4 regions of the Streptomyces sp. NPDC051133 genome follow, and region 2 is predicted to be linked to each of the others. Evidence: riboswitches for the same ligand, from Rfam matches in the RefSeq annotation. Region 2 holds a riboswitch; each other region holds the start of a gene.
The links. A riboswitch is a leader RNA that binds a small molecule or an ion and turns the genes downstream of it on or off. The one in region 2 is predicted to bind cobalamin.
Positions count from the first base shown of each region.

Region 1: linked by a shared signal. The riboswitch ahead of AB0N17_RS23915 (cobalamin biosynthesis protein) and the one ahead of AB0N17_RS00635 ((2Fe-2S) ferredoxin domain-containing protein) in region 2 are both predicted to bind cobalamin.
Region 3: linked by a shared signal. The riboswitch ahead of metE (5-methyltetrahydropteroyltriglutamate--homocysteine S-methyltransferase) and the one ahead of AB0N17_RS00635 ((2Fe-2S) ferredoxin domain-containing protein) in region 2 are both predicted to bind cobalamin.
Region 4: linked by a shared signal. The riboswitch ahead of AB0N17_RS02260 (HoxN/HupN/NixA family nickel/cobalt transporter) and the one ahead of AB0N17_RS00635 ((2Fe-2S) ferredoxin domain-containing protein) in region 2 are both predicted to bind cobalamin.

Region 1 is NZ_JBFBBK010000023.1:99,038-104,818, reverse strand. Features, by position in the region: gene AB0N17_RS23930 (lysozyme) at 182-1,057, shown strand; gene AB0N17_RS23925 (inorganic phosphate transporter) at 1,202-2,452, shown strand; gene AB0N17_RS23920 (hypothetical protein) at 2,488-2,715, shown strand; cobalamin riboswitch at 2,843-2,986, shown strand; gene AB0N17_RS23915 (cobalamin biosynthesis protein) at 3,087-4,031, shown strand; gene AB0N17_RS23910 (cobyric acid synthase) at 4,028-5,560, shown strand; gene cobN (cobaltochelatase subunit CobN) at 5,557-5,781, shown strand, end outside.
Region 2 is NZ_JBFBBK010000001.1:129,181-134,961, forward strand. Features, by position in the region: gene AB0N17_RS00630 (FGGY-family carbohydrate kinase) at 1-934, opposite strand, end outside; cobalamin riboswitch at 1,280-1,403, shown strand; gene AB0N17_RS00635 ((2Fe-2S) ferredoxin domain-containing protein) at 1,498-1,863, shown strand; cobalamin riboswitch at 1,917-2,058, shown strand; gene AB0N17_RS00640 (CbtB-domain containing protein) at 2,095-2,316, shown strand; gene AB0N17_RS00645 (CbtA family protein) at 2,338-3,090, shown strand; gene AB0N17_RS00650 (hypothetical protein) at 3,191-3,481, shown strand; gene AB0N17_RS00655 (histidine phosphatase family protein) at 3,500-4,090, opposite strand; partial or broken gene AB0N17_RS00660 (HoxN/HupN/NixA family nickel/cobalt transporter) at 4,170-4,370, opposite strand; gene AB0N17_RS00665 (GntR family transcriptional regulator) at 4,503-5,216, shown strand; gene AB0N17_RS00670 (sterol desaturase family protein) at 5,218-5,781, shown strand, end outside.
Region 3 is NZ_JBFBBK010000002.1:14,835-20,615, reverse strand. Features, by position in the region: gene metE (5-methyltetrahydropteroyltriglutamate--homocysteine S-methyltransferase) at 1-1,637, opposite strand, end outside; cobalamin riboswitch at 1,803-2,026, opposite strand; gene AB0N17_RS02235 (3-hydroxybutyryl-CoA dehydrogenase) at 2,215-3,063, opposite strand; gene AB0N17_RS02230 (aldehyde dehydrogenase family protein) at 3,577-5,100, opposite strand; gene AB0N17_RS02225 (GAF domain-containing protein) at 5,179-5,781, opposite strand, start outside.
Region 4 is NZ_JBFBBK010000002.1:21,610-27,390, forward strand. Features, by position in the region: gene AB0N17_RS02250 (hypothetical protein) at 91-264, opposite strand; gene AB0N17_RS02255 (metalloregulator ArsR/SmtB family transcription factor) at 378-782, opposite strand; cobalamin riboswitch at 862-1,052, shown strand; gene AB0N17_RS02260 (HoxN/HupN/NixA family nickel/cobalt transporter) at 1,079-2,188, shown strand; partial or broken gene AB0N17_RS02265 (Fe-Mn family superoxide dismutase) at 2,354-2,614, opposite strand; partial or broken gene cbiT (precorrin-6Y C5,15-methyltransferase (decarboxylating) subunit CbiT) at 2,607-3,089, opposite strand; gene tsaD (tRNA (adenosine(37)-N6)-threonylcarbamoyltransferase complex transferase subunit TsaD) at 3,190-4,239, shown strand; gene AB0N17_RS02280 (GNAT family N-acetyltransferase) at 4,239-4,811, shown strand; gene AB0N17_RS02285 (antibiotic biosynthesis monooxygenase) at 4,870-5,139, shown strand; gene AB0N17_RS02290 (allantoin permease) at 5,298-5,781, shown strand, end outside.

The sequences.
Region 1 (5,781 bases), on a different contig from region 2:
TCCTGCCAGCCGGCGGGTGCGGGGGCGGGCCGGTCCTGCGCATCGGGCCGGAAGCGGTGCCCCCGAACGGGCGGATGTCGGGCGAATCACCACGCGTCTGCGTCGATCCGGTGATCGCCGGACCTTCAATGGTCCCTCTTGCCCGCCGACCGCGCCGCCGTCCGTCACCCCGGGGAGACCCATGGCCCGTGTACGCACCTTCGCCCGTCGCCGCGCCGGTGTCCTCGCCGCGGCCACGGCGGCGCTGGCCCTGACCGGCACCGCGACCCTCCAGACCGGCACCGCGACCGCCCGCACCGGCAGCGCGACGGACCGGCCCGGCACCGCGACCGCCCCGGCCGGCCCCGGCACCGACCGGGCCGGCCTGCCCGTCCGGACCGACCTGCCCGCCCGGACCGACCTGCCGGCCCGGGCCGCACGCCCGCCCCGGGGGCCCGACGTGTCGTCCCACCAGAAGCACGTCGACTGGCCGGCGGCGCGCACCGAGGGAGCACGGTTCGTCTACGTCAAGGCGACCGAGTCCACGGACTACACCAATCCCTACTTCCCCCGGCAGTACGCCGGCGCGCGCGAGGCCGGCCTGATCCGGGGCGCGTACCACTTCGCGCTTCCGGACCGCTCCTCGGGCGCCCGGCAGGCCGCCTACTTCGTGCGGCACGGCGGCGACTGGCGGGCGGACGGCTGGACCCTGCCGCCCGCGCTCGACATCGAGGACAACCCGTACAGCCGGGAGCTCAAGTGCTACGGGCTGGGCCAGGGCAGGATGGTCCGCTGGATCCGCTCCTTCAGCGACGAGGTCGAGCGGGAGACCGGCCGCCGCCCGGTGATCTACACGTCGACCCGGTGGTGGCGGCTGTGCACCGGCGACAGCCACGCCTTCGCCACGACCCACCCCCTGTGGATCGCCCGGCACGGCACCTCGCGGCCGGGGAAGCTGCCCGGCGGCTGGCGGCACTGGACGTTCTGGCAGTACGACACCGACGGCGGCCTGCCGGGTGACCAGAATCTCTTCCGCGGGTCGGCGAGCCGGCTGCGCGCCTTCGCGCGCGGCCGGTAACCCAAGGGGCGCTTGGGCCGCCCGGGACAAGCGGAACCTCACCCACGCGTTGCCGACACCACGATGCCCGTCCCAGTTCATCTTCCGTTCACCCAGGTTGCCTACGTTCAACCAGCCAACGACCTCGAACGATTGCCTGGGTAAATGGAAAGCTTCTCGCTGATCCTCGCGATTGTGGTGGTAACCGCACTCGCGTTTGATTTCACGAACGGTTTCCACGACACCGCCAACGCGATGGCCACCACCATCTCGACGGGCGCCCTGAAGCCCAAGATCGCGGTGGTCATGTCCGCCGCTCTCAATCTGGTGGGCGCCTTCCTCTCCGTGGAGGTCGCCAACACGATCTCCAAGGGTCTCGTCGACGAGACCGGCATCCGTCCCGAGGTCATCTTCGCCGCCCTGGTCGGCGCGATCCTCTGGAACCTGCTGACCTGGCTGGTGGGCCTGCCCTCCAGCTCCTCGCACGCCCTGATGGGCGGTCTGATCGGCGCCACCGTCGCCTCGGCCGGCTTCGGTGCCGTGCACGGCGACGTGCTGGTCACCAAGGTGCTGCTGCCGGCGGTCGCCGCGCCGGTCGTGGCGGGCGTCGCCTCGATGCTGGCCACCCGCTTCTCCTACGGCATCGGCGGCAAGGCCGAGGGCGAGGCCACCCGCAAGGGCTACCGCGCCGGCCAGATCGCCTCCGCCGGACTGGTCTCCCTGGCCCACGGCACCAACGACGCCCAGAAGACGATGGGCATCATCACCCTCGCGCTGATCGCGGGCGGCGCCATCGCCCCGGGCTCCAACCCTCCCACCTGGGTGATCCTCTCCGCCGGCCTGGCCATCGCGCTCGGCACCTACATCGGCGGCTGGCGCATCATCCGCACGATGGGCACGGGCCTGACCGAGCTGGAGCCGCGCCAGGGCTTCGCCGCCCAGACCAGCGCCGCGACCGCCATCCTCGCCTCCTCCCACCTCGGCTTCTCCCTCTCCACCACGCACGTCGTCTCCGGCTCGGTGATGGGCGCGGGCCTCGGCCGCAAGGGCGGGGTGGTCCGCTGGTCCACCGCGACCCGCATGGCCGTCGCCTGGGTGCTCACCCTCCCGGCCGCCGCGCTGGTCGGCGCGGGCGCCGAGTCGGTCACCGACCTCGGTGACTGGGGCACCGCCGTCGTCGCCGTCTTCCTGGTCGCCGCGAGCGCCGCGATCTGGAAGATCTCCCGGCGCGAGGTCGTCGACCACACCAACGTCGTCGCCGGCTCCGAGGAGCCGGCCGGCGTGGTGACCACCGCCATCGCCGCGGTGACCCCGCCCCCCGCGGGCCAGATCACCGAGGACCTGAAGGCCACGATCGCGGCTCCGGCCCCCGCCGAGCCCGCGGCCCCGGCCGTCCCGCCGGCCGCCACCGTATGACCCCGGTCACCCCGGTTACTGAAGGAAGCATCCCCATGAAGATCGACTGGGCGGCCCTCGGCTCCGTCTTCGGCGTCAGCCTCGCCTTCACGGTGGGCCTGGTGGCGCTGTTCACCCTCGGCATCAACGGTCTGGCGAGGCGTGAGAAGGCCGCCGCCCAGGGCGACTCCGCCGCCCTCGCCGTCACCGGCGCCTACGTCTGCTTCGCGGCCTGCGCGGCTGCGGTGGCGTACGGCATGTACCTGATCGTGGCCAAGGCCTGATCCGGAATCACCAAGGCTCCCCTCCGTCGCCGCGGAGGGGAGCCTTTGCCATGCCCAAGGGCCCCGGGAGCCCCACTGTGTGGGGATCGGCACACTCTCCCCGTCCAGGTCAACGGCAAGTTGACGACCCTTCCGGGGGCGTGGTGGACTGCCCACGCCATGTACGGCGGCAGAAGAGGAAGCCGGTGCGAATCCGGCGCGGTCCCGCCACTGTCACCGGGGAAGAACCCCCCGGGAGCCAGGAACTCTCACCGCCGAATCTCGTCGAACCAGGGCGCGGACACCCTGAGTGAGGACCTGTATCGCCATGCTCGGCTGCCGTTCGAGGACCACCACCAGGCACGTTCCTGTTCCCACGGCCGGCTGAGCCGATGGGTGCCGATCGCTCCTACGCGTACGGCGCCGCCGCCGGCCTTCTCGGTGACCTGCTCCTCGGCGATCCGCGCCGCGGGCATCCGGTGGCCGTGTTCGGACGGGCGGCCGCGGCCGTGGAACGCGCGTTGTGGCACGACCACCGCGGCTGGGGTGCGCTGCACACCGCCGTGTGCGCCGGTGGCGCCGTCGCCCTCGGCGCGGTGGCCGCACGCGTCGTACGCCCCTCCCCCGCCGCCTCCGCCGCGCTGACCGCCGCGGCCACCTGGGCCGTCGTCGGCGGCACCTCGCTGGCCCGCGAGGCCCGCACGATCGGCCGCGCCCTGGAGGCCGGGGACGTCGAGGCCGCCCGGGCCCGGCTGCCGCACCTGTGCGGCCGGGACCCGCAGGCACTGGACGCCGACGGCATCGCCCGGGCCGTGGTCGAGTCCGTCGCCGAGAACACCTCCGACGCCGTCGTGGGCGCCCTGGTGTGGGGTGCCGTGGCGGGGGTGCCCGGGCTGCTCGGGTTCCGCGCCGTCAACACCCTGGACGCGATGGTCGGTCACAAGTCGCCCCGCCACCGGCGCTACGGCTGGGCCTCCGCGCGCCTGGACGACGTCGCCGGCTGGCCGGGGGCCCGGCTGACCGCCGTGCTCGCCGTCCTCGCCGGTCCCGATCCGCGCGGTGCCGTGCGGGCCTGGCGGGACGACGCGGCCCGGCACCCGAGCCCCAACGCCGGGCCCGTCGAGGCGTCGTTCGCGGGGGCGCTCGGGGTGCGGCTGGGCGGCACGTTGTCGTACGGCGGCCGGGTCGAGCACCGCCCGGTCCTGGGCGGGGCGGCCGGACGCGCCGTCCGGGCCACCGACATCGACCGGGCCGTACGGCTCTCCCGCCGCGTCGGCCTGCTCGCGCTCGGCGTCACCGTCGCCGCGCGCCGACTCGTGAAGGGACGTGGGAAGTGAACGGGGGTCTCCTCGTCGCCGGCACCACCTCCGACGCCGGCAAGAGCGTCGTGACGGCCGGGATCTGCCGGTGGCTGGTGCGCCAGGGCGTGAAGGTCGCGCCGTTCAAGGCGCAGAACATGTCGCTGAACTCCTTCGTGACCCGGGAGGGCGCGGAGATCGGGCGGGCCCAGGCCATGCAGGCCCAGGCGTGCCGGATCGAGCCGACCGCGCTGATGAACCCGGTGCTGCTCAAGCCGGGCGGCGAGCAGAGCAGCCAGGTGGTGCTGCTGGGCAGGCCGGTGGGCGAGATGAGCGCGCGTGGTTACCACGGCGGGGGCCAACAGCGGCTGCTGAGCACGGTGCTGGACTGCCTGGCCGAGTTGCGGGGCACGTATGACGCGGTGATCTGTGAGGGGGCGGGCTCGCCGGCGGAGATCAATCTGCGCCGGACGGACATCGTGAACATGGGGATCGCGCGGAACGCGCGGCTGCCCGTGCTGGTGGTGGGGGACATCGACCGCGGGGGCGTCTTCGCGTCCTTCTTCGGCACGGTCGCCCTGCTCTCCCCCGAGGACCAGGAGCTGATCGCCGGATTCCTGGTGAACAAGTTCCGCGGCGACGTCTCCCTGCTGGAGCCGGGCCTGGAGATGCTGCACGGCCTCACCGGGCGGCGCGCCTACGGCGTCCTGCCGTTCCGGCACGGCCTCGGCATCGACGAGGAGGACGGGCTGCGTGTCTCGCTGCGCGGCACGGTCCGCGAGTCCACCGTGGCTCCCCCGGTCGGCGCGGACGTGCTGCGGGTGGCCGTGTGCGCGATCCCGCTGATGTCCAACTTCACCGACGTGGACGCGCTGGCCGCCGAACCCGGGGTCGTGGTGCGGTTCGTGGACCGCCCGGAGGAGCTGGCGGACGCCGACCTGGCCGTCGTACCGGGCACCCGCGGCACCGTACGGGCGCTCCAGTGGCTGCGCGAGCGGGGCCTCGCCGACGCGCTCGTGCGGCGGGCCGCCGAAGGGCGGCCGGTCCTCGGCATCTGCGGTGGTTTCCAGATCCTCGGCGAGCACATCGAGGACGAGGTCGAGTCCCGCGCCGGCGCGGTCGACGGGCTCGGGGTGCTGCCCGTGCGGGTGCGGTTCGCCCGTGAGAAGACCCTCACCCGGCCGGTGGGCGAGGCCCTCGGCGAGCCGGTCGAGGGGTACGAGATCCACCACGGGGTCGCCGAAGTGACGGGCGGCGACGGGTTCATCTCCGATGACAAAGGACACAGCCTGGACGGCTGCCGGGTGGGCCAGACCTGGGGCACCCACTGGCACGGTTCGCTGGAGTCGGACGGCTTCCGGCGGGCCTTCCTGCGCGAGGTGGCCGCCGCCGCGGGCCGCCGCTTCGTGCCCGCGCCGGACACCTCCTTCGCCGCGCTGCGCGAGGAGCAGCTCGACCGGCTCGGCGACCTGATCGAACAGCACGCGGACACGGACGCGCTCTGGCGGCTCATCGAGTCGGGCGCGCCGCAAGGACTGCCTTTCATCCCACCGGGAGCGCCCGCATGAGCACAGTGTTGTTGTTGTCGACCGCCGACACGGATCTGCTGGCGGCCCGGGCCTCCGGCGCGGACTACCGGATCGGCAACCCGACCCGGGTGGACGTCGCCGGGGAGCTGCCGGGCCTGCTCGACGGCGCGGACCTCGCCGTCGTACGGCTGCTGGGCGGCAAGCGCGCCTGGGAGGAGGGGCTGGCCGCGCTGAAGGCCGCCGGGATCCCCACCGTGCTG
Region 2 (5,781 bases):
ACAGGGTGCGGCAGGCCCAGTCGAGGACCTCGGTGCCGGAGAGGGTGGGGAAGGCGCGCAGGACGCGATCGCGGCCGCGGTAGGCGATGTTGATGCCGCACGGCTCGCCGCCGGTGTCCGGTTCCCGGGTGACGATCTCGGTGCACAGGGTGGTGCCGAGGATGGCGCACGCCTGCCCGGGAGCGACGGCCCCGGCGCCGCGGGCGGTGGCGGCGATGTCGTAGGGGGCCATGACGACGGGCAGCCCGGCGGGCAGGCCGAGTTCGGCGGCGGCGTGCCGGGTGATGTCGGCGATGCGCTCGTGTTCGCCGAGGATGCGCGGCAGCAGCGGCTCGGCCCACCTCATCGCGAAGAGGTCGAGGATCTCCGGGTCGTAGGCGCCGGTGGCGTGGTCGAGGAAGGGCGCCGAGGCGTCGGACTCGTCGACGGCGGTGACCCCGGTGAGCTTCAGGAACAGCCAGCCGGCCGCCGTCAGCGCGGTACGGGAGCGCCGCAGCCGCTCCGGGTCGTGCCCGGCGAGCCAGCTGAGCACCGCGTTGGGCATGCCGCTGCAGGTGAGCGAGCCGTTGCGGCGGAACGCCCGCTCCAGGACGCCGTCGGCCTCCCAGCGGGTGAGCAGGTCGCCGGCCCGCCCGTCGGACCACAGGACCGCCGGGCCGGTGGGACGGCCGTCACCGTCCACGAGCCAGCAGCCGTCGCCCTGGGCCGTGAAGCTCATCAGCCACACGGGGTCGTGGGCACCGAGCCGGTCCAGGACGCCGCGCACGGTGCGGACGACCCCGTTCCACACCGCGTCCATGTCCTGCTCCGCCCATCCGGGACGGGGGCGCAGCACCTCGGTGCCGACGCGGGAGACCGCCAACTCCTTGCCCCGGTCGTCGAACACCACGGATTTGATGACCGAGGTTCCGACGTCGATGGTGAGAACCGACATGACTGCACCACCTGCCCTTCACCAAGGCCCGCGCCCGGCCCGGACCTTTTCGTCCGACCGGACCGGCCACGTGCGGCTCGCAGAAATCAGGGAATCGCGCACCGCGGGCGACGTCAATCGCCCCCGGGACTCGTCCCACGGCCGGCCCCGCACCGCCGACCAGCAGCCAATCGGCCACACTTGGCGCCGGCCTCGTCGCGCACCCGCGCACCGTCACGGCACCCGGCCCCGCCCCCGGCGAGGCGACCGCCGAACTCCGCCACGGCGACGCCTCCCTCCTCCGGCCGATCCGGGCCCACCCCGCCGGATGAGATGATGACCGGCGACATCAGGCGACGGCGGTCCGAGGAAGCCGGTGAGAATCCGGCGCGGTCCCGCCACTGTGACCGGTGAGCGCGTTCAGCAGGCCACCGCCCGGCACCGGGTGGGGGAGGGCGGGGCGAGAGCGGACCCGGGAGCCAGGAGACTCACGCGGTCGCCTCCTCGCGCGACACCGGGGCGGATCTCCCCGGAAAGAGGGGAGCGGCGCCGTGCCCGAGAGGCCCACGGAGCAGACATCGGGCATGCCCGCGAAGGACGCCGGACCGGCGCCGAGCCGGGTCGTCGTGTGCCGGGACTGCTGCTGCGGAAGTCCCAAGCTGCCCGGCGTCGACCACGCGGCGCAGACCGCGCGGCTGCGGGCGGAGGTGCCGGTGCGCATCTCGGAGTGCCTCGACGTGTGCGACCAGGCCAACGTCATCGTCGTCCAGCCGTCCGCCGCCGGCCGGGCCGCCGGTGCGCGGCCGGTCTGGCTCGGACTCGTCAACGATCCGGACGCGACCGAGGACATCGTCACCTGGGTGCGTGCCGGCGGCCCGGGCGTGGCTCCCCGGCCCGACATCCTCGACCTGTACGCCTTCACCCCGCCGCGGCGCACGGCGCGTTCCTGAGGCGGCCCGGCCGGAGACGAAGATCACGGCAGGCGGAGGCGGCCTTGGCCGCGCCCGCCTGCCGCGGTACGGTCTGTCCGATATCGACGACGGCGAGACGGAAGCCGGTGGGAATCCGGCACGGTCGCGCCACTGTGTGCAAGCCCCCTCGGGCGGCTTGTGAGTCAGACCCGTGGCCGTCGTCCTGTGCACCACCGAGTTGGGACGCGAACTCCCAGAGGAGGTTCTGCCATGGCGCAGACCGTCGCTCAGCCGACACCCACCACTCCCGCCATCCCCGCCAAGCTGCCGCTGAAGGCGATTGCTCCCTGGGCGGTCTTCTTCGGCGTCCTGATGCTCGTCCTGCTCTACTTCGTCGGCGCCGAGCAGGGCGCCACCTCCGTGTTCAACGGCACGGACGTCCACGAATGGGTGCACGACGCCCGCCACCTGCTCGGCTTCCCCTGCCACTGACGCGAGGGACGCCGCGCGCCCATGAACTCCGCAACGGTAAGAAACCTCCTCGTGCGGGGCATGCTCGCCGGCCTTGCCGCCGGCGTGCTCGCCCTCGTCGTCGCCTATCTCCTCGGTGAGCCGAGCGTCGACAAGGCGATCGCCTTCGAGGACGCCCACTCCCACGAGCACGAGATGGAGGTCGTCTCCCGCTCCCTGCAGTCCACGGCGGGCCTCGCCACCGGCGTCCTCGTGTACGGGGTCGCCTTCGGCGGCATCGCCGCGCTCGCGTACTGCTTCGCGCTCGGCAGGGTCGGCCGGTTCGGCCCGCGGGCGACCGCGCTGCTGCTGTCCGGCTGCGCGCTGCTCGCCGTGTACGTCGTGCCGTTCCTGAAGTACCCGGCCAATCCGCCGTCGGTCGGCGAACCCGACACCATCGGCGAACGGACCACCCTGTACTTCCTGATGATGCTGCTCAGCGTCCTCCTCGCGGTCGCAGCGACCATCCTGGGCAAGCGCCTGGCGCCCGGCCTGGGCAACTGGTGGGCGACGGTCGTCGCGGTGGCCGCCTTCGCCGTCGTCATCGGCCTGGCCTACGAGTTCCTGCCCGTCATCAACGAGGTGCCCAAGGACTTCCCGGCCGCCCTGCTGTGGCGGTTCCGGCTGTCCGCACTGGCCATCCAGTCCGCCCTGTGGGGCGGATTCGGCCTGCTCTTCGGTGAGTTGGCGGAGCGGAAGCTCAACCCCAAGCCGGCGACGGCCCCGTCCGGCCGGACGGTTCCCGCCTCGAACTGACGGTTTCGGGACACCCGAGGGCCCTTCGGAACCATCCGGGGGCCCTCCGGCATTCTCCCGGCGAGCCGAGGAGCCGAGGAGCCGAGGAGCGGAGGACCGAGTGGCCAGACATCTCCAGCCCCGCCGCATCACCCTCGCGGGCCGTGAGGCGCTCGCCCTGACCGCCGAGGAGTACGAGCAGCTGATCGCCGACCGCCGGCAGATCGGCGGCCAGAGCGCCCGGGTGCGGGTGCTCGCCCAGCAGGCCAAGCGGACCGAACGGCTCCTCCAGGAGCTGGAGACGCTCGTCCACGACGCGGCGGACTGCCACGGGCCGGACGGCGAGGGCGGCAGGTGTCCGCGCTGCGCGCCGGCCGCGCTGCTGCGCCGGCACCGGGACGCGGCCTCTTGAACCGCCCCCGCCCCGCTCTCAGTCCGCCGAGGCGGTGTCCGACCGCGGCAGGGGCCGCCCCAGCCGCAGATTCCACCGGCCGGCCCGGCCGCTGAGTTCCGTGGCCGTCAACGGCGCCACGTCGAGCCGCCAGAAGGAGGCCGGGGGCAGACCCAGGACATGCACGACCGCGGCCCGTACGACCTCCGGCTCGACCACGGCGACCGTACGCCCGTCCGTGTCCTGCACGGTGGCGAGCCAGCGCCCGACCCGCTCGCACACGTCCCGCACCGACTCGCCGCCGTGTGCCGCCCAGCCGGGGTCGGCGAGCCAGCGGCCCACCGCCTCCGGCTCCGCCGCCCCCACCTCCTCCAGCGTGCGGCCCCGCCAGCGGCCCACGTCCAGGCCCGCCAGATCCGGCGCCGGCACGCCGTCGAGGCCGAGCGCGGCCGCCGTCTCCCGGCAGCGCACACCGGGGGACACGACCGCGCGCGCCGGTGCGCTCAGCGGCCCGGCGGCCGCGCGGGCGCGCGCCGCGCCGATCTCGTCGATCGAGTCGCCGTCGTAGAAGCGGGCCTGCCGCAGCGACGGGCTCGTCGCGGGCGAGACGAAGGTGACGCGACTGGTCACGTGACTGCTCCTTGCACCAGGGGTTCCGGCCGTGCCCGACCTCACTCCATCCTCTCCGCGAGCAGCCCGTCGCGGACACGCGGACAGCGGTGCCGACGAAGAAGGCCACCGCGATGGACAGGCCGGTGAGGGTGAGGTTGTAGAAGACCTTGCGGACCGGGTTGGAGAACGCCCACTGGTAGGCGAAGTTCATGAAGGTGCCGTCGAGGGTGTCGAACAGGCTCATGCCGGCGGCGAAGAGGAGGGGCAGGCACAGGATCGCGTACCAGGGCAGTCCGGCGTGCCCTCGGCGGCGGCGGACCGGCGGACCGGCGGACCGGCCGGTACTCGCCTCGTACGGCCACGGGATCCCGTGCGGAAATACTGGTCCAACCAGTTGACCAGTCGGCCCGGCGCGCCCACTCTGTTCGCCATGAACCAGCGACTCATCCGGCGCGAGGCGGTCTCCGACCAGCTCTTCGCCCTGCTGCGCGACAGGATCCTCGGCGGTGAACTGCCGCCCGGTGCCGCGCTGACGGCCGAACGGGACCTGGCGGCCGAGTTCGGGGTGAACCGGCATGCCGTCCGTGAGGCCGTCAAGCGGCTCCAGCAGGCGCGGCTGGTCGAGGTCAGCCACGGCGGCCGCACGCTCGTCCTGGACTGGCGGCACACCGCCGGCCTCGACCTCGCCATGGGCATCGCGGCGGCCGACGCCGGGCCCTCGGTGGCGGACCTCGCCCGCGACGCCCTGGAGATGCGGGCGTGCATCGGCGCCGACGCGGCCCGGCTGTGCGCGCTCCGCTGCTCCGGGGCCGCTGCCGGGGAGATCGTCGAGGCCGCGGGCCGGTACGCGCGCAGCGGGCCCGACCTGACCGAGCTGGCCGACGCGGACGTAGCCTGGTGGCGGCTGATCGTGCGGGGCTCCGGGAACGTCGCCTATCTGCTGGCCTTCAACAGCCTGGTGGGCGGCACGGTTCCGGTCGCCGACGTGCCGGGCGACCTGCGGACCGCGGAACTCCTCGACGTCGAGGCACATCAGCGGCTGGCGGCCCACATCGCGGCACGCGAGTCCGAGGCGGCCGAACGGCTGGCGCGCGAGCTGCTCTCCCGCAGCGTGCCCGCGACGCCGCGGAAGGCGGTGCGCTGACATGATCCCCGCCGTGGTCTACGCGATACCGGCGTTCGTGCTGCTGGTCGTCGTCGAGGCACTGTCCTACCGCTTCCTCCCGGACGACGACGAGCGCGGCTACGAGCTGCGGGACACCGTCACCAGCATGTCCATGGGGGCCGGCAGCCAGGTCGTCGCGGTGCCGTGGAAGGCGGCGACGATCGTGGTGTACGCGGCCCTCTTCGCCGTCGCCCCCTGGCACCTGTCGCCCTCCTCCGCGTGGACGTGGGTGCTGCTGTTCTTCGGCGACGACCTGGCGTACTACGCCTTCCACCGCGCCCACCACCGGGTACGGGTGCTGTGGGCGAGCCACGTGGTCCACCACTCCAGCCTCCGCTTCAACCTCTCGACCGCCCTGCGCCAGAGCTGGACACCGATGACGGGCCTGCCCTTCTGGCTCCCGCTGGCCCTGCTCGGCGTCCCGCCGTGGATGATCCTGCTCCAGCAGGCCTTCAGCCTCGTCTACCAGTTCTTCCTGCACACCGAGCGGGTGGACAGGCTGTGGCGGCCCGTGGAGTGGTTCTTCAACACGCCGTCCCACCAC
Region 3 (5,781 bases), on a different contig from region 2:
GGCTCGGGGCGGGAGATGTCGCCGGCCAGGATCGGCGGGCGGACGTAGCGGGTGCCGTAGGACTGGACCCAGCCGTGCTGGGTGGCGAGGTAGCCGGTGAGCTGCTCGGCGAAGTACTGGACCATGTCGTTGCGTTCGGCCTCGCCGTGCACCAGGACGTCCAGGCCGGCCTTCTCCTGGAAGGAGATCACCTCCTGAATCTCGGCCTTGACGCGCTCTTCGTAGCCGGCCGTGTCGATGCGTCCGGCGCGCAGGTCGGCGCGGGCCGTGCGCAGTTCGTCCGTCTGCGGGAAGGAGCCGATCGTAGTCGTCGGCAGCAGCGGCAGCCCGAGGCGGGCGCGCTGGGCGGTGGTCCGCTCGGCGTACGGCTGGGACCGGCGGGCGTCGGCCTCGGTGGCGGCGGCTGCACGGGCACGGACGGCTGGGTCGTGCGTGATGGGGGAGTTCGCGCGGGAGGCCAGATCGGCTCGGTTCGCGGCCAGCTCCGCGGCGATGGCGTCGGTGCCGTGCGCGAGGCCCTGGGCGAGGGTGACGATCTCACGCGTCTTCTGCTTCGCGAAGGCCAGCCAGCGAAGGATCTGTGGCTCGATGCCGCGTTCCATGGCAGCGTCGAGGGGGACGTGCAGCAGGGAGCAAGAAGCGGACACGTCGACCCGGTCGGCAAGACCGAGCAGAGTGCCGAGCGTGGAGAGGGACTTCTCCAGGTCGTTCACCCAGATGTTGCGGCCGTTGACGACACCCGCGACCAGGCGCTTGCCGGGCAGCCCGCCGACGGCCGCGAGCGCGTCCAGGTTGGCGGCGGCGGCCTCGGTGAAGTCCAGGACCAGCCCCTCCACCGGAGCCTTGGCGAGCACCGGCAGCGCGTCACCCAGGCGGTCGAAGTAGGAGGCGACCAACAGCTTGGGACGGTCGGTCAGGGCGCCGAGGTCACGGTAGGCACGTTCGGCGGCACTCAGCTCGGCCGGCGTACGGTCCTGGACCAGGGCGGGCTCGTCGACCTGCACCCATTCCGCGCCGGCCGCGCGCAGATCGACGAGGACCTCGGCGTACACCGGAAGGAGCCGGTCGAGGAGGACGAGGGGGTCGAAGCCGGCGGCCACGCCTGGCGCGGCCTTGGCCAGCAGGAGGTAGGTGATGGGTCCGACGAGGACGGGCCGGGCGGTCAGGCCCAAGGAGAGGGCCTCCTTGAACTCGCCGACCTGCTTGGTCGAGTTCGCGGTGAACACCGTGTCCGGGCCCAACTCCGGCACCAGATAGTGGTAGTTCGTGTCGAACCACTTCGTCATCTCAAGCGGCGCCACGTCCTTGGTGCCGCGCGCCATGGCGAAGTACCCGTCCAGCGCGTCCGCGGCGACGGCGGCCCGATGGCGGGCGGGGACCGCACCGACCATGACGGTGGTGTCGAGCACGTGGTCGTAGTACGAGAAGTCACCGGTCGGCACTTCGTCGATGCCGGCTTCGGCCAGCTGCTGCCAGTTCGTCCGGCGCAGGTTGGTGGCGGCGGCTCGTAGGGCGTCGGCGGTGACGCTGCCCTTCCAGTAGCCCTCGATCGCCTTCTTCAGTTCCCGGTTCTGACCCTGGCGGGGGTAGCCGTACACGGTGGCCCGTGCTGCCGCGGCTGCGGACTTCGCTGTCACGGAGATCTCCTTCGCGAGATGAATCCCTGAGATCCCGGAGACGGGACGAGAGCGCGAAGGGGTGACGAACCTGACAGGAATGACCTGGCGCGGCAAGGCACGGTCGTCCGTCTGGTGTGTACGCCGACCCGCCCTCGAGGTCACCGGGATGTCCGCGCACGAGTGCTTCGAGCGCGGGCAGTTGGCAGGTCTTCGGACTCGCGGGCACGTCCTCACCGAGGAGGACACCTACTGGCCGTCGCTTCCCAGGCCCAGTACGTCGGGCCCAGTGCGTATGACGGCGGTCGTTCCCGCTCACCGCTGCGGGGCAGTCCCGGATTCCCACCGGGTTCCCTCTTGCGACGCATCCCGCCTGGCGGACGGGGCGAACCAGCTGCTCCGGTCAGCGTACGGGGTACTGCGTTCGAGGAACGCGCTACGTCCACCATCCGGATGGTGAAGTGGGAATCTCGACGCCAGGAACGCCACGGGGCGGGAAGCGCCCGCACTCACGCTTCCCGCCCTTCCCCTGAGTCGCCGTGCGGGACCCTCAACCCGCCGGCGGTACGGGCCCCTCAGCCCGCGTCGTACCAGGTCCTCAGCCCTGGTCGTAGGTGTGGAATCCCCTGCCGGTCTTCCGGCCGAGCAGTCCTGCCTCCACCATCCGGTGGAGCAGCGGCGGTGGCGCGTACAGCGGCTCGCGGAACTCGTCGTAGAGGGACTCGGCGATCGAGGCGACGGTGTCCAGTCCGATCAGGTCTGCGAGCTTCAGTGGGCCCATCGGGTGAGCGCAGCCCAGCTCCGTGCCGGTGTCGATGTCGGCGGCCGTGGCGAAGCCGGACTCGGCCATTCGGATCGCGGACAGCAGGTAGGGGATGAGCAGCGCGTTGACGACGAAGCCGGCCCGGTCCTGGGACCGGATCACGGTCTTGCCGAGCACACGGGCCGCGAAGTCCTCGACCGCGGAGGTCGTGCCGGCCGACGTGTGCAGCGAGGTCACGACCTCCACCAGCGGCAGCACGGGGACGGGGTTGAAGAAGTGCAGTCCCACGACCCGGTCCGCGCGGCTCGTGGCCATGCCGAGCCGCATGACCGGGAGGGATGAGGTGTTGGTGGCGAGAACCGCGGCGGGATCCTCGACGATCTTGTCGAGGGCGGCGAACACCTCGGCCTTGGCATCCGTGTTCTCGACAACGGCTTCGACGACCAGCTGCCGGTCGGCCAGGTCCTCCAGATCACCGGTGAAGACCAAACGGGCGAAGGCGTCCCGCGCGGCGGCATCCTCCAGCTTGCCGCGCCGTACGGCGCGGTCGAGTGACGCCGACACCCGATCCCGTGCGGCGCGGGCCGCCACCGCGTCCACCTCGCACACCACGGTGTCGAGCCCTGCCCGTGCGCAGACCTCGGCGATGCCGGCGCCCATCTGACCGCCGCCCACGACGGCCACAGGCCAGATTGACTTGCGATTATGGCAGGTTGGCGTTCCTGCCACGTGTTTCCGATGACCCACCACGTCGGTGTGCCGCGATTGAACCGGTCGCGAAGAGCCACTGAACTGCGGTTGTGTGTGCGCTCACCGTGCGGTGCGGACGTTCAGTAGGTGGGCCGTAAGGGCTCCAGTGCCCGAGGAAGGGTTTCAGGTCGTCGGCTCGTGGCTTGGGGGATGTCGGGCAGCCGGGGCGGTGTGTTCAATGGGTCGCGGCGCTCAACGGTGGCCGCTGCCCAGCTGAGAACTGCTGGCTGTTCGGGCGCCGCTGCCGAGTATCGGCGGGTCGCTGCGCTCGTGAGCGGACGGCTCCTGGAGCGATGTCTTTCGGCGCTATTGGTCCGCGACTGGTCCGGCGGGAACTCTCTCGGATGCCAGTCGGTAACGCGACGAACCCAATTGATTACAGCAGGTACCTACCGGGTCTGGTTGCCTGGAGCCCAATGTTGCCTCCAGGCAAACCGACTTCAGGCTCTAGAAGAACCCGAGCTTCTGAGGACTGTATGAAACTAGAATGTTCTTCGTCTGCTGGTAGTGCTCCAGCATCATCTTGTGCGTCTCGCGGCCGATGCCGGACTGCTTGTAGCCTCCGAACGCCGCGTGCGCGGGGTAGGCGTGATAGCAGTTGGTCCACACCCGGCCCGCCTGGATCGCGCGTCCCGCGCGGTAGGCGGTGTTGGCGTCCCGGGTCCACACGCCCGCGCCGAGGCCGTACAGCGTGTCGTTGGCGATCTTGATCGCGTCGTCGAAGTCGTCGAACGAAGCCACCGAGACGACCGGCCCGAAGATCTCCTCCTGGAAGATCCGCATCCGGTTGTCGCCCTCGAAGACGGTCGGCTGGACGTAGTAGCCGCCCTTCAGCTCGCCGTCGTGCTCGATGCGCTCCCCGCCCGTGAGGACCCTCGCGCCCTCCTGCCGGCCGATGTCCAGGTAGGACAGGATCTTCTCCAGCTGGTCGTTGGAGGCCTGGGCGCCGATCATCGTGTCGGTGTCCAGCGGGTGGCCCGGCTTGATCTGCCGGGTGCGCTCGACCGCCGCCTCGAGGAACTCCGTGTAGTGGCCCCGCTGGACCAGCGCCCGGGACGGGCAGGTGCACACCTCGCCCTGGTTGAGCGCGAACATGGTGAAGCCCTCGAGCGCCTTGTCGCGGAAGTCGTCGTCGTGCGCCCACACGTCGTCGAAGAAGATGTTCGGGGACTTGCCGCCGAGTTCGAGGGTGACCGGCTTGATGTTCTCCGAGGCGTACTGCATGATCAGCCGCCCCGTAGTGGTCTCACCGGTGAACGCCACCTTCGCCACCCGCGGACTGGACGCCAGCGGCTTGCCCGCCTCGACCCCGAAGCCGTTGACGATGTTCACGACACCCGGCGGCAGCAGGTCCGCGATCAGGCTCATCCAGTAGTGGATGGACGCCGGGGTCTGCTCCGCGGGCTTGAGGACGACCGCGTTGCCCGCGGCGAGCGCCGGCGCCAGCTTCCACGCCGCCATGAGGATCGGGAAGTTCCACGGGATGATCTGCGCGACGACCCCCAGCGGCTCGTGGAAGTGGTACGCCACCGTGTCGTCGTCGATCTCGCCCAGCGACCCCTCCTGCGCCCGGATCGCCCCCGCGAAGTAGCGGAAGTGGTCGATCGCCAGCGGGATGTCCGCCGCCAGCGTCTCCCGCACCGGTTTGCCGTTCTCCCAGCTCTCCGCGACCGCGAGGGCTTCGAGGTTGGCCTCCATCCGGTCGGCGATCCTGCGCAGGACGTCACTGCGCTCCGTCACCGACGTACGGCCCCACCCCGGGGCGGCCTCGTGCGCCGCGTCCAGCGCCCGCTCGACGTCCTCCGCGGTACCGCGCGCGATCTCCGTGAACGGCTGCCCGTTGACCGGCGACGGATTCTCGAAGTACTGCCCGCGCGTCGGCGGCACGTACGCACCGCCGATGAAGTGGTCGTAGCGCGCCTGGTAGGAGACGATCGCGCCCTCGGTGCCCGGCGCCGCGTAACGAGTCATGCTGGTCTGCCTCCCGGTGCAGCGCTGCCCGCCGTTGGGCAGCTCTCGCCCGGGAGGCTAGGCAGGCGGACGTTGCACCTACGTTGCGCCGCAGGTCCGCCCCGGTGCCCGGCCGGCCGGCGCGGTCAGTTCGGCCTCGAGCGCGGTGAGCCGGGCCCGCACCGGCGCGGTGGGCCGCACCGCGGCCAGCGCCCGCCACACCTCCAGGTCGTCCTCCCCCCAGGACGCGTGCGCCCAGTCCGCCAGCAGGTCCGGGTCGCGGTGCGCGATCAGTGCCGTGCGCAGCCCGTCGGCGAGACGGTCCCGCAGCCGCACGATCGCCGGGGCCTGCGACCCGGGCAGCAGCGGCCCGGTGTACGCCTCCGTGGCGGCGGTGAGCGCGCCCGCCTCCAGCCGCCGCTCCACCACGGTGGCGTCCGACTCGACCGCCACCGCGAGCCGGTACGGCCGTGAAGCGAGCAGCCCCGGACCCAGCAGCCTGCGCAGCCGGACCAGTTCGGCGCGCAGCGTCACGGGCGTCACCGACTCGTCCGCGTACAGCGCGCACAGCAACTCGTCACCGGTGAGCCCCTCGGGATGCCGGGACAGCAGCACGAGGATCTCGCTGTGGCGGCGTCCGAGCCGGATCCGGCGTCCGTCCAGGACGAGTTCCGCCTCGTGCCGGCCCAGCGCGCTCAGCAG
Region 4 (5,781 bases), on a different contig from region 2:
GTGGGGCTGGTCGTTGTGCGCGGCGAAGTCGTACATGCCCACGACGTCGGGGTGGTTGAGCCGGGCCGCGATCTGCGCCTCCAGGCGGAATCACTCGGTGTCTTCCGCCTCCTCGGCATGCAGCAGTTTGACCACCACGGCCCGCCCGAGGAGTTGGTCGCAGTCCCGCCACACCTCGCCCGGAAACTGGCGGCCAAGGAATGCGGCGGCACCCGAATCACACGCCCCCATTCCGTACGGAAAAGTGCCCTGCCGCGTGAACATTTAGGCAAGTGCCTGCGGTGAGCGTTTGGGAACATCGAACTGCTCGGTCAGGCCAGAAAGCACGGAAGGCCCCGGCAGGAACACGGGAGTGCCGGTTGCGGATCCCCTCACTGTCACCCTGTGTCGCTTCCTCGTCCTGACAGTGCGCCGTCGACGCTCACCCCCTCGTGTGACGCGCAGTGTTTCAGCAAAGCGGAGATCCGGTCGTCGACGAGACGGTAGCGCACGATCCGGCCGTCCTTCTCACCCTGGACGATGCCTGCGGCCCGCAGCAGACGCAGCGCCTGGGACACGGCGGTGTCCCGCATACCGGTGGCAACGGCGAGGTCGGAGACGGCGATGGGGCCCGCCTCGTGGAGGGCCAGCAGCAGGGAGAGGCGCCCAGGATCCGAGAGCAGGGAGAAACGGTCGGCCCAGGCGCGTACCCGCTCGGGCTCGCCGACGGCCGCGATGGCGTCGCAGACCCGATGGCCGTCGATGGTCCGCTGCCCTGCACGTTCCGCGGGGACGAGATGCATGCGCTCATCATCGCAGTCACCGGCCCCCGTCTCCATACCTGATCAGTTGTGCAACCTTGCAGCCACCGGCTGCCGCCTTCTAGGGTGGGCGGGCCGTGGTGTTCGGGAAGACCGGTGACAGCCCCTCAAGGGCTCAGTCCGGAGCGGCCCTCGCCACTGTGATCGGGGAGTTCCCGCCCCATGCGTTGCCACTGGCCTCACGGCCGGGAAGGCAGGGGCGGGCGCGATGACCCGTCAGCCAGGAGACCGGCCACGGCAGCACGAAGCTGATCCACGAGGTGTTGGAGCGTGACCGTATGACCGTGTCCCCAGGCGTGCCCGAAACCGCCGCCGCCCCTTCCTTCCGCTGGCGCCGCGAGGACACCGTCCGCACCGCCGGCCTGCTGGCCGTGATCGTCGCTCTGCACGTGGCCGCCTTCGGAATCCTGTTCCTGCTCGTGGTGCCGCACCACTACGAGGTCGGTACCAAGGCGTTCGGGGTGGGCCTCGGCATCACGGCCTACACCCTCGGTATGCGGCACGCCTTCGACGCGGACCACATAGCCGCGATCGACAACACCACCCGCAAGCTGATGGCCGACGGCAAGCGGCCCGTCTCGGTGGGCTTCTGGTTCGCCCTCGGCCATTCCAGCGTGGTGGTCGCCATGGCCGCGCTGGTCGCCGGCGGCGCCAAGCTCGCCGGCACCCTGATGAACGACGGCTCCAGCACCCACCAAGTCCTCGGCACCGTGGGCACCACCGTCTCCGGCGGCTTCCTGTACCTGATCGCCGCCCTCAACCTGGTCGCCCTGCTCGGCATCGCCCGCGTCTTCAAGGCCATGCGCGCCGGGCAGTACGACGAGGCGGAGTTGGAAGCCCACCTCGACTCGCGCGGCTTCATGAACCGCCTCCTGGGCCGCCTCACCAAGTCCATCCGCCGCCCCGGCCAGATGTTCCCGCTCGGCTTCCTCTTCGGCATCGGCTTCGACACCACCACCGAGGTCCTGCTCCTCGCCCTGGCCGGGAACGGCGCCGCGGCCGGCCTGCCCTGGTACGCGATCCTGTGCCTGCCCCTCCTCTTCGCCGCCGGCATGAGCCTGTTCGACACCCTCGACGGCACCTTCATGAACTTCGCCTACCAGTGGGCCTTCTCCAACCCCGTGCGGAAGGTCTTCTACAACCTCACCATCACCGGCCTGTCCATCGCGGTGGCCTTCTTCGTCGGCACCATCGAACTGGTCGGGGTGCTGCACGACAAACTGGGACTGAACGACGACGTCTCCGGCTGGATCGCGGACCTGAACCTGGACAACGTGGGCTACGTCATCGTCGGCCTGTTCGTGGTCGTCTGGGCCGCGGCCATCGGCTACTGGCGCCTGGCGAAGGTCGAGGAGCGCTGGAGCGCCCGCACCGCCGACACCGGCTGACGGCACAGCCGCAAACCGGCCGGCCGACGGACCCCGGTTCACTACTGCACCGACAGCAGAAAGGCTCCCGCGAGCATGTCCTCGCGGGAGCCTTCCGTTGTGCCGCCTGCCTGTGAAAGGTGAGAAGACGATCACGAGGCAGGACGCTTTGAGTGCTCTACGGCGTCACGGCTTGAGCAGCAGGCTGTCGCCGCGCTCCTTGGCGGCGGCGTAGCGCTTGGCCACGTCCTGCCAGTTGACCACCTGCCACATGGCCTCGATGAAGTCCACCTTCTGGTTCTTGTACTGCAGGTAGAAGGCGTGCTCCCAGGCGTCGAAGACCAGGATGGGCGTGGAGCCCTGGCCGACGTTGCCCTGGTGGTCGTAGACCTCTTCGACGATGAGGCGGCCGCTCAGCGGCTCGTAGGCGAGCACACCCCATCCGGCCGCCGACCGGCAGCGTGACCCAGCAGGCAGCTGGCAGACCGGGCGCGGTGAGCCCGCCACAGATGAACACGGTGTCTGGCGCCGGGAGTTCGGTCAGCACGGCAGGTGCCGTGCCAGTGACGACGGGGAGCCCGGGCACGCCCAGTCGCTCGGCGTTCCGCACGATCCACTCCGCACGCACCGGGCCCCGCTCGACGGTGAGCGCCCGGCAAGACGGCTGCGTGCGCAGCCACTCGATCGCGATCGATCCCGATCCCCCGCCGATGTCCCACAACAGCTCGCCCGGCACGGCTGCGAGCACGCCCAGCGTGGCGGCCCGGACATGCCGCCTGGTGAGCTGCCCGTCTTGCTCGTACGCGCCATCGGGCTGCCCGGGAACGGCGCCGAGCCGGGGCCGGTCGGTGTCCGGTGCGCGGCGGACCTCGGCGGCGACGACGTCGAGGGGATCCCCGGGCCGGTGCGACCAGTCGTCGGCAGCACCTGGCTCCGACCAGCATCTTCGCGCCCAGGTGCACAACGCGGAGCCTTATTGCACACTATTCGCAATAACTTATCCATCGCAGACAGAGGTGAGTATGAGCTCTCCCGTCGTGCTCGGAATCGAGTCGTCCTGCGACGAGACCGGCGCGGGACTCGTCCAGGACGGGCGGCTGCTCGGTCACGCAGTGGCGTCGAGCATGGACGAACACGCCCGCTACGGCGGCGTCGTACCGGAGATCGCGGCCCGGGCGCACGTCCATGCGGTCCGGCCCGTGGTCCAGCGCGCCCTGGACGAGGCCGGACTGCGGCTGACCGACATCGGCGCGGTGGCGGTGACCACCGGGCCCGGCCTGTCCGGCGCGCTCCAGGTCGGCCTGGCCGGGGCGAAGGGGCTGGCCTACGCCCTGGGCGTCCCGCTCTACGGCGTCCACCACCTCGCCGGCCACGTCGCCGCCGACACCCTCGAACACGGCCCGCTACCCCACCCCTGCATGGTGCTGATCGTCTCCGGCGGCCACACCTCTCTGCTCCTCGTCCAGGACCTCGCCCGCGACCCGATCACCCATCTCGGCGACACCCTCGACGACGCCGCCGGTGAGTGCTTCGACAAGGTCGCGCGCGTCTTCGGACTGCCGTACCCCGGTGGCCCGGCCATCGATCGGGCAGCGCGCGCGGGGGATCCGTACGCTGTCCCCTTCCCCCGCCCCCTGCCGGGCTCGTACGACTTCTCCTTCTCCGGGCTGAAGACGGCGGCGGCGCGCTGGGCCGAGAGTCACACGGGCGCCGAGCTGCCGGTCGCGGACGGGGCCGCGTCCCTTCAGGAGGCGGTCGCGGACGTGCTGACCCGCAAGTCGGTCGCGGCCTGCGTCGAGCACGGAGTGGGCACCCTGGTCGTGGTCGGCGGGGTCGCCGCCAACTCGCGTGTCCGCTCGCTGGCCGAGGAGCGGTGCCGTGCCGCGGACATCGAGCTGCGCGTACCCCCGCTGCGGCTGTGCACGGACAACGGCGCGATGATCGCCGCCGTCGGCGACCTCCTCGTACGGGCCGGAGCCGAACCGGCACCCCTGGACCTGTCCATCGACCCCTCGGCACCCCTGGAGTACGCCGCCCTTCATCCCACGGCCAGGACGGCGGTGGCCGCCTGATGACTGCGGACATCCACGTCTTCCGCGACGAGCACCTGCTGGAGCACTCCGACGCCCTGCGCTCCCTCTACGCCGACGCCTTCTGCGCCCCGCCCTGGAACGAGGGCCAGGAGCGGGCCGACGCGTTTCTCATCCGGCTGGCGGACAACGTCAGGCGCCCCGGCTTCACAGCAGCGCTCGCCTTCACGGGATCGGACGTCGTCGGCTTCACCACCGCCTGGACGACCATGGCTCCCTTCCCCACCGACCGCTGCTACCCCCAGGCCGCCGCCGGCCTGGGCCCGGAGCGCACCAGGGAGTGGCTGTGCGGAGCCCGCGAGATCGACGAACTCGCCGTCTGCCCCGCAGCACGCGGCACGGGCCTGGCCGACGCGTTGCTGGAGGCGGTCACCGCGGACGCTCCCGAGGGCCGCTCCTGGCTGCTCACCTCGGTGCGGTCCCCCAGGGCCATGGCCTTCTATCGCCGCCACGGCTGGACCCAGGCCACCCACCCTTCCCCCGAAGGCATAGGCACTGCCGTCTTCCTCGGCCCGCGCCATCCGGCGCGCGCCCTCGCCGCCTTGCCTCCGTAGACCTTCACGTCCATCCCGGGGGGCGTACCTCCGCCACTCGAAGTGAGAGGACAGCTCCATGACCGTTACGCCACACATCGACACCGCCCGCCCCGTGGCAACCCTCATCAACGTCTTCACCGTCTCCCCCGACCGCCAGCCCGAACTGATCGACCTGCTCGCCCGCGCCACGGAGGAAACGATGAAGCACCAACCCGGCTTCATCTGCGCCAACTTCCACGCCTCCCAGGACGGCGAACATCAGCCCACCGCCGCTGAGTCCGAGACCACGAGACGGCAGGTGAGTTCTCGGAAACGTCGCGTTCACGACGGCGGGAACCGACGGTAACAACCGCTTTCTAGCGTGACCGGCCGTGGGATCAGAACCGTATAAACGGCCGCACGCGACGCATGACGGTCCGTCGGCTCCCCCGTCCTGCCGATGACGCCAAGCGGGGCTCTTCCCCACCTCGAAGCACCCGCACAGGCACCATCGGGAGGCGCAACGTGAGTACCACCGAGTCACGGCTCACATCGACAGGCACGGCGAAAGCCACCGACGAACAAGCGGTCAAGGAGACACTGGAGGACTACACCCTCCGGTTCGCTCCGCGCAGTTACCGCCGCTGGGCCCCCATGGTCGTGGCGACCACCGCGCTCGGCGGCATCGCCTACATGGCCGACTTCTCCATCGGCGCCGGCATCGGCCTGGCCCATGGCACCGGCAACGCGCTCGTCGCCATCGCGGTGGCCGCCGTCGTCATCTTCGTCACCGGCCTCCCCCTCGCCTACTACGGCGCCCGCTACAACATCGACCTCGACCTCATCACCCGAGGCTCCGGCTTCGGCTACTACGGCTCGGTCCTCACCAGCGTCATCTTCGCCAGCTTCACCTTCATCTTCTTCGCCCTCGAAGGCTCGATCATGGCCCAGGGCCTGAAGCTCGGCCTGGGACTGCCGCTGTGGCTGGGCTACTTGATCTCCACGTTGA